One region of the Desulfobaculum sp. SPO524 genome, then DNA from elsewhere that is predicted to be linked to it. Evidence: predicted binding sites of a transcription regulator. Region 1 holds the regulator's gene; the other holds the start of a gene.
The links. The regulator HrcA, encoded in region 1, represses chaperone genes, less so after heat shock. The targets are predictions, from matches to a motif close to TGTTAGCACTCNNNNNNNNNGAGTGCTAACA.

Region 1 (4,415 bases):
ACGATGCCGTTGGCGTCGATGTCGAAGGTGACCTCAATCTGCGGCACGCCGCGGGGGGCGGCCGGGATGCCGGTCAGCTCGAAGCGGCCAAGGGTCTTGTTGTCCGCGGCCATGGGGCGCTCGCCCTGCAGCACGTGGATGGACACGGAGGGCTGGTTGTCAGCCGCCGTGGTGAAGACCTGGCTCTTCTTGGTCGGGATGGTGGTGTTGCGCTCGATGAGCTTGGTGCACACACCGCCAAGGGTTTCGATGCCGAGGGACAGCGGGGTAACGTCGAGGAGCAGCACGTCCTTTACGTCGCCAGCGAGGATGCCGCCCTGAATGGATGCGCCCATGGCGACCACTTCGTCAGGGTTCACGCTGCGGTTAGGCTCCTTGCCAAAGAACTCGGTGACCTTCTGCTGCACGAGGGGCATGCGGGTCATGCCGCCGACGAGGATAATCTCGTCGATGTCGGACGCGGACAGGCCGGCGTCGGACAGGGCCTTCTTGCAGGGCTCCACGGTGCGGGCCACAAGGTCTTCCACCAGACGCTCCAGCTTGCCGCGGGACAGCTTCACCAGCAGGTGCTTGGGGCCGGTCTGGTCAGCGGTGATGAACGGCAGGTTGACCTCGGTCTCCATGGAGGAGGACAGTTCCTTCTTGGCCTTCTCTGCGGCTTCCTTGAGGCGCTGCAGGGCCATGCGGTCCTGAGAGAGGTCGATGCCGTTTTCGCGCTTGAACTCCTCAACGAGGTAGTCGATGACGCGGTTGTCGAAGTCTTCGCCGCCGAGGAAGGTGTCGCCGTTGGTGGCGCGGACTTCCACGACGTTGTCGCCGACTTCGAGGATGGAAATGTCAAAGGTGCCGCCGCCAAGGTCAAACACGGCGATCTTTTCGTTGGCCTTCTTGTCGAAGCCATAGGCGAGGGACGCGGCGGTCGGCTCGTTGATGATACGCTTCACCTCAAGACCGGCGATGCGGCCTGCGTCCTTGGTGGCCTGACGCTGCGAGTCGTTGAAGTAGGCCGGAACGGTGATAACGGCCTCGGTAACGGTCTCGCCGAGGTAGGATTCGGCGTCGGACTTCAGCTTCTGCAGGATGTTCGCGGACAGCTCTGCGGGGCTGAGCAGCTTGCCGTCGAGCTCGACGTAGGCGTCGCCGTTGGAGTGTGCGGCAATCTTGTAAGGGCAGTTGTCGGCCCAGCCCTTAATGGCCGGATCCTCGAACTTGCGGCCCATCAGGCGCTTAACGGCGAAGACGGTCTTGTCGGAGTTCGTGACGGCCTGGCGCTTGGCCAGCTCGCCCACGAGGCGTTCCTTATCGGTGAAGGCGATGATGGACGGGGTCGTGCGGCCACCCTCAGGGTTGGAGACGCACTTGGGGTCCTTGCCTTCCATCACATAGACACAGGAGTTTGTGGTTCCCAGGTCGATACCGATGATTTTGCCCATATTATGAATTCCTCCTCTTGGAAAAAACTTTCGACGTGAAAAGTCGTTTGTCACTTACGCTGTTCAAAGTAATGCGCCTGACCCGGCTGTAAAGAGGGGAGTGAAAATTTTTTCACCAAAAGCGCAGGCGACGGGGTTGGTTGGGGGTTAGTTGCTCACCACAACCATGGCCGGACGCAGCAGGCGACCGTTGAGCCTATAGCCCTTTTTCATCAGCGTTGCGACGCGCCCGGCCTCCATGCCTTCGCGCTCTTCCTGTCCCACGGCCTCGTGGATTTCGGGGGAGAATTCCTCGCCCACTTCGCCCACAGGCTCAAGGTTGTGCCCCGCAAGGGTGTCGAGGAACATCTTGTGCGTCATCTGCACGCCAAGGACGAAGTTCTTGCAGGCTTCGTCGTCTGGTGCGTGTTGCAGGGCAAGGTCCAGGTTGTCCAGAATGGGCAGCATGTCGCCCAGAATTTTGTCGGCGGCGAACTTGCGGAACTCGTCCTTGTCGCGCTCAAGGCGCTTGCGGGTGTTTTCCATATCCGCAAGCAGGCGCAGACGCTCGTCGTCGGCGTGTTTCTTTTCCGGACATTCGGGGCAGACGCGCTCGGCGCACAGGGCACTCAGCTCTTCGTCCGTGAGTTCAATTTCCTCCACTTCGGGAGTTTCCTGCTCGGTTTCGGCAGGTTCAACATTCTGCTTCTTTGTCATTGCGGTCTCCAGGATCGCTTGGATGTGCTGGTGTTAGCGATTGCTGAGAAGTTCAGTAAGCATCCGGGCGGTGAAGTCAACCACCGGGAGAATTTTTGCGTAGTCCATGCGCAGCGGACCGATGACGCCAAGAGCGCCCTTGCTGGTGTCCGCCGCGCCGAATGGCGCGGAAATGAGGCCGTAGGGGCCTTTGGAAATGGCGGGGTCGTGTTTGGCGAAGGTGACGTTGGTGTGCCCGGCATCGATGGTGCCGTCCAAGAGTTCCAGCAGGCGCGAACGTTCGTCCAGAAGCTGGAGCAGTTCACGCATGGTGTCCACGTCCGCAAATTCGGGCTGGGTCAGGACGTGGGCGGTGCCATCAAGGTAGAAGTCGCGCTCCGCGTCCATCTCAAAGGTGTCGCGGGCAAGGGTCAGCGCCTGCAGGTACAGGCGGTTCAGGCGGCGGTGGGCGCTTTTGAGTTCCAAATGGATATGGGCGCGCGCCTGCCCGAGGGTTTTTCCGGCGTAGTGGTGGTTCAGGTAGTTGCTGAACGCCGTCAGGTCGTCGCGGGTGACGCCGTGCTCCACGGGCACAAGGCGGTGCTCCACCATGTCGCCTTCCATGATCAGCACGGCCATTACCAGCCCCGTGCGCACGGGGACAAAGTCGAGGCTGCGCCAGCGCACGTCGGAGTGTCCGGGTGCAAGCACCATGCTCACCTGCTGGGACAGCGCGGCCAAAAGCCGCGAGGACTGCCGCAGGATGTCGGCAATCTCCAGCCCGGCCTTGTCCAAACTCTCGCGGATGACTTCGCGCTCCGTGCCCGCCAGTTCCGGGGGCGTGAGGACCGTATCCAAATACAGGCGAAAGGCGCGGGGCGTGGGAACGCGCCCCGCGGACGTGTGCGGCTGGGCCAGAAAGCCCTTTTCCGTGAGGTCGGCCATGGTGTTGCGGATGCTGGCCGCAGACAGCCCAAGCCCACAGCGCCGCGCAACGGTGCGCGAGCCTTGGGGCGTGGCTTGTCGGATGTAGTCCTCGACAATGGTGGTCAGGACTGCTGTCTCACGTGAACTCAGGGGCATGGTGGTTTTCCGCTGCGGACGGCTGGCGTCCGGTGCTGTCTAGTCTATGGGCGTTTCCGGTGCCGTTTCACTGTACACGTATTCCTGCACGGCATGCACCCATGGCCGGGGCGTGATGCCCGTGGCCGCGGTGAAGCGGCTGGTATCGAGTACGGAGAATGCCGGGCGTGTGGCCTTTTGCGGGTACTCGTCCGTGGCAATGGGCGTGACCGTGCAGGGTAGGCCCGCCGAGCGCACGGCCTCGCAGGCCAGTTCGCACCAACTGGCGCGTCCGGAGTTGGTGATGTGAAAGATGCCCGTTTCGCCGGATTCCACAAGGGCGAGGGAGTAGACCGCAAGGTCCGGCGTGTACGTGGGCGAGCCCACTTGGTCGTGCACCACGCCGAGGGTGTCGCGCTCCGCGCACAGGGACAGCATGGTGCGCACAAAGTTGCGTTTGTCCGGGCCAAACAGCCACGCGGTGCGGATGATGATGAGGCGGTGAAGCTCCTCGGCCAGAAGGGCCTGCTCTCCGGCGCGTTTTGTTTCGCCATAGACGGAGCGCGGGGCCACGGTGTCGTCCTCGGCGTAGGGTGTTTCCTTTTTGCCGTCAAAGACGAAGTCCGTGGAGTAGTGCACGAGGGTGAGGTCCATATCCTTCACAGCGCGGGCCAGAATGCCCGGCAGGATGGCGTTGACGCGGCGGGCTTCCTTGGGTTCGTCCTCGGCAAGGTCCACCTGTGTGTAGGCCCACGTATTGAAAATAACGTCGGGGCGCGCGGTGGCAATAAAGTCCCGCAGCCGCTCCACGTCAAAGGCCCAGTCGCCGGGACGGGGGGTGGTGGTGACGTCCCAGCCTTTTGCGGTCAGGGCGCTTTTCAGGGCCATGCCCAGCAGTCCGGTGGCTCCGCCCAGAACAAGCGCCCGTGGTAATTGCTCTTCGCTCATCGTCTTTCCCCGTACCAGTCGTCCATAAAGGAGCGGTACTCGCCGCTTTGCACACTGTCGCGCCATGCGCGGTGGTCGGTGTACCATGCGAGGGTTTCGGCAAGGCCGCGCTCAAAGTCGTACAGCGGCTCAAAGCCAAGTTCGTCCTTGGCGAGGGAATAATCCATGGCGTAACGGCGGTCGTGCCCGGGACGGTCCTTCACATAGGAAATGAGGTCATCGGGCTTGCCCATGGCGGACAAGATGGCGCGCACCACGTCGAGGTTGGCCTTTTCCGCATTGCCGCCAAAGTTGTAC
Region 2 (4,415 bases), on a different contig from region 1:
TGCTGACGCCGTTCTCCTGCGGGGCGTTGGCGCCTATAAGCTCCACTGGGAAGCCGCGTTTAAAGGTGTGTACCAGTACGTCGTTGTTTTTGTCCTGAATAAAGGCGTAGAGCGTGTAGTCCGACAGGCGCTCAATTTCGTCCACGAGGTTTTTCAGGCGCAGAAAGTCCTTGGCCAGCAGGGGGTCCACTGCGCGCGAGGCCATATTCACGGCCATGCTACGGCCCCGGTCGCGGTTTTCCTCCAGCAGGGTGACCACGGCCACGCGGCTGACCAGCACCGCCGACAAGACGCCAAAGAAGATCACCACGCTGGTGATGCCGAAGTTAATCTTATCCTTAAAGCGCATCCGCGTGAGCAGGCGGATGCCGGGCAGGGGTTTTCGGCCATAGGGGTCCAGCCGTTCGCGCAAAAAGCGCAGAAACGGATTGGTCAGGCGCTGGAGCAGGGAAAGGGGTGCGTTGTGCTCGGTCATGCCGTCCTACCGGGAAAGGTTAAGGCCAATGCGCCTGGCAAGGTCACGTACGGGGTCGAAATCCTTGTCGTGGGCCGGGATGATTTCAATAATTTGGGCCAGGTCCAATATTTGCCGGTCTGCCGGGTCGGACATGGAAAGGTCCGCCATGGCCTCGCTCACCTTGCGGACCACCTCGGGGTCAAGGCCTTTGCGCGCGGCGTAGACCCAGCCGGGGTACCAGCGGGTGGTGGCAAGGACGCGGATGCGTGAGAGGTCGATAGCGCCTTCCAAAACGTCGAGGGTGCCCTCGCGGATGGAGCCGACGCCAAAGCGTCCGGAGTACACGCCAAGGACGACCTTCTCCTGCTTGCCGCCCGGTCCGGGGGCAAAGGCGATTTCCGCAAAGTCGTGCTTTTTGATGCCGTTTTCAAGGAAGTGCCCAAGGGCGAACAGGTAGCCGCCGGCGGAAGAGGGGTCCACCGCCAGCCAGTGCTGGCCTTTGACGTCCTGTAAGGTCTTGATGTCCGGGTTGTCGGTACGGACGATGATTTGCCCGCGGAAGTTGGCCCCGCGCCCGCGCTCCACCACTCTGGCAAAGGCGCGCGCGCCGTAGCGGTCCGCCAGCTTCACGTAGATGAAGGGGTTGGAGAACGAGATATCGATGAGGCCTTCGCCCACCATGTTCATGTGCTCATCAAAGGTATCGGGGAACACTTGGCGGAATTTCAGCCCCGTAGCCTCGGACAGATGCTCCACCAGCAGGTGGTGGCGCTGGTAGGATACGCTGTGGGAGTACTGTGGCAGATAGGCGTAAGTGATTTCCCCTTTGCGGGCACGGAAGGTGACCTCCTCCCTGTGGGAGAGATCCACTTTTTTCACCGGTTCGGGGTCCGTGCAGCCAAAGACCGCGACGAAGCCGAGAATGATGGTGAGCGCGAGGGTGTACTTCAGAGGTCTGAACATGATGTTTTCCTTAAGGGTGCGATGGTAGAGCGCATTTACCATACCCTGACGCGCCCCGAAGGGAAACCCCGTCAAAAGGCCGGGAAGCAAGGGTTGTCGCGGGGCCGACGCGGATGCGGCGAGGGGGGCGCGAAAAAAAGTTCCAAAAAAATTTCGTCACAGGTGTTGACTATCCCCCCCGGCGGACTAATGTTTCATGCGTTGCCCGGTTTTCGGGTTTGCTTTTTGCTGAATCAAGCTATAACTGCTTAGCGTCGCGATTGGCACTCGCCATGACCGAGTGCTAACAGCGCATCGAAAAAATTCGCTAATGGAGGAACCGAAATGAAGTTGAAGCCGCTTAACGATCGAGTCCTGGTCAAGCGCCTGGAGAGTGAGGAAGTGTCCGCCGGAGGCATCATCATCCCCGACACGGCCAAGGAAAAGCCCATGCGTGGCGAAATCGTGGCCGCTGGCCCCGGCAAGACCGACGAGTCCGGCAAGACCATCGCTATGTCCGTCAAGGAAGGCGACATGGTTCTCTTCAACAAGTACGCCGGTACCGAGATCAAGATTGACGGTAAGGAACACCTCGTCATGCGCGAGGATGACATCCTGGCTATCGTCGAGCAGTAGAATTTTCGATCGCAAATAGATTTTTAGAGAGGAGAGACCACAATGGCCAAAGATATCCGTTTTGACGCAAAGGCCCGTGAAAAGCTGAAAATTGGCGTTGACACCCTTGCCAACGCCGTCAAGGTGACCCTCGGCCCCAAGGGCCGTAACGTTGTCATCGAAAAGTCCTTCGGCTCCCCCATCATCACCAAGGACGGCGTCACCGTCGCCAAGGAGATTGAGCTGGAAGACAAGTTCGAGAACATGGGCGCCCAGATGGTTAAGGAAGTTGCTTCCAAGACCTCCGATGTTGCCGGCGACGGCACCACCACGGCGACCATCCTCGCTCAGGCTATCTTCACCGAAGGCGTGAAGCTTGTGGCCGCCGGCCGCAACCCCATGGCCATCAAGCGCGGCATCGACAAGGCTGTCGAGGCCCTCTCCGAAGAGCTGGTCAAGCTGACCAAGCCCACCCGCGACCAGAAGGAAATTGCCCAGATCGGCACCATTTCCGCCAACAACGACGCCACCATCGGCAATATCATTGCCGAGGCCATGAACAAGGTCGGCAAGGAAGGCGTCATCACCGTTGAGGAAGCAAAGGGTCTCGAGACCACCCTCGACGTTGTGGAAGGCATGCAGTTCGATCGCGGCTACCTCTCCCCCTACTTCGTGACCAACCCCGAGAAGATGGTCTGCGAAATGGAAGAGCCCATGATCCTCATCAACGAGAGCAAGATCTCCAACATGAAGGATCTCCTGCCCGTTCTGGAGCAGGTTGCCAAGATGTCCAAGCCCCTCGTCATCATTGCCGAGGACGTGGACGGCGAAGCCCTCGCTACCCTCGTTGTGAACAAGCTCCGCGGCATCCTGAACGTGGTCGCCATCAAGGCCCCCGGCTTTGGCGAGCGCCGCAAGGAAATGCTCAAGGACATCGCCATCCTCACCGGTGGTCAGGTTGTGTCCGACGATCTCGGCCTCAAGCTCGAGAACGTCAGCGTTAACGACCTTGGCACCGCCAAGCGTGTTGTCATCGACAAGGAAAACACCACCATCGTTGACGGTGCTGGCGAAGCCGAAGACATCAAGGCCCGTGTGGCTCAGCTCCGCGCGCAGATCGACGAGACCACGTCCGACTACGACCGCGAGAAGCTCCAGGAGCGCCTGGCCAAGATCGTCGGCGGTGTCGCTGTGATCAACGTTGGCGCTGCCACCGAGACCGAGATGAAGGAAAAGAAAGCCCGCGTGGAAGACGCACTCAACGCCACCCGCGCAGCTGTCGAAGAAGGCATCGTGCCTGGCGGCGGCGTGGCTCTGGTCCGCTGCTCCCACGTGCTGGAGAAGGTCTCCGTGGCCGACGATGACGAGGCCGCTGGCGTCTCCATCATCTCCCGCGCTATCGAAGAGCCCCTGCGCATGATCGCCAACAACGCTGGCCTCGAAGGCTCCATCGTTGTCGAGAAGGTCCGCTCCAACAAGGACGGCTACGGCTTCAACGCCGCCTCCTGCGAGTACGAAGACCTCATCAAGGCCGGTGTCATCGATCCTAAGAAGGTGACCCGCAGCGCTCTGCAGAACTCCTCCTCCGTGGCTGGCCTGCTGCTCACCACCGAGTGCGCCATCGCCGAAAAGCCCGAAGAGAAGGGCGCAGCTGCTCCCGCTATGCCTGCTGGCATGGGCGGCATGGGCGGCATGGGTGGCATGTACTAAACGCCATCCGCGACCATTCCATTGCGAAGACATATGGGCCGGCCCTTCGGGGCCGGCCTTTTTTTTGCGTCCTTTGTCTGGAGCGGGCGGAGGGCTGGCAGCCAAGTCAGGTGCCCAGCGGTGGCGGGAGGAGGGAGTGAGGAGGGATGGGTGGTGGCGTGGTGGGTGAGGGCGGGGCTTTTTGTGCTCCGCAGGCTCAAGGGTCGCGGACCCTTGAGAATCCCGAGTGCGCTCATCACGGGTGCGCGCAGAGAAGGCGCTCGTCACCCCTGACGGCTCTCGTCCGTGTGGATGGAGATGGCGGGGCGTGGGTGTGGATGAAAGATTGGGGAGTGGGGTGTTTTCGTTCGTCGTGTGCCGCACGTTGCGGCGTAGAAGATGTTCTTCTCGCCACGGAAACATTTGTGGATATTTCGCTCTAATCGGGTGTAATCGATTGTATTTGCATCTCCTTAGGTTTTGGTGCGGTCAAAATTTTGAGCGGTTGAGCGCTTTTGCGGGGTTGAAAACGCTCCAAAATGGGTTTGAGAGGGGAAAAAAAGGGTGGTGTGACGGATGCCAATTGCTGTTTTAGGCGTGCCAATGCTGGTGGATGCGTTGCGAGGTGCTTCGGTATGGCGTGTGATGGCGGTTGGTTGCGTCCTAATTGTGCTTTTTGCGGCGCCAAGGCATCATGTATGTCAATTGACAG

Region 2: a site for HrcA is predicted at 1,679-1,709, ahead of groES (co-chaperone GroES). Genes of this name have one in related genera too.

What each region holds. Positions count from the first base shown of each region.
Region 1 is NZ_JBJDSB010000001.1:150,235-154,649, reverse strand. It holds gene dnaK (molecular chaperone DnaK) at 1-1,433, opposite strand, end outside; gene grpE (nucleotide exchange factor GrpE) at 1,581-2,129, opposite strand; gene hrcA (heat-inducible transcriptional repressor HrcA) at 2,163-3,191, opposite strand; gene rfbD (dTDP-4-dehydrorhamnose reductase) at 3,231-4,118, opposite strand; gene rfbB (dTDP-glucose 4,6-dehydratase) at 4,115-4,415, opposite strand, start outside.
Region 2 is NZ_JBJDSB010000004.1:88,025-92,439, forward strand. It holds gene ACI3L3_RS13460 (ATP-binding protein) at 1-475, opposite strand, end outside; gene ACI3L3_RS13465 (phosphate/phosphite/phosphonate ABC transporter substrate-binding protein) at 482-1,420, opposite strand; gene groES (co-chaperone GroES) at 1,745-2,035, shown strand; gene groL (chaperonin GroEL) at 2,078-3,724, shown strand.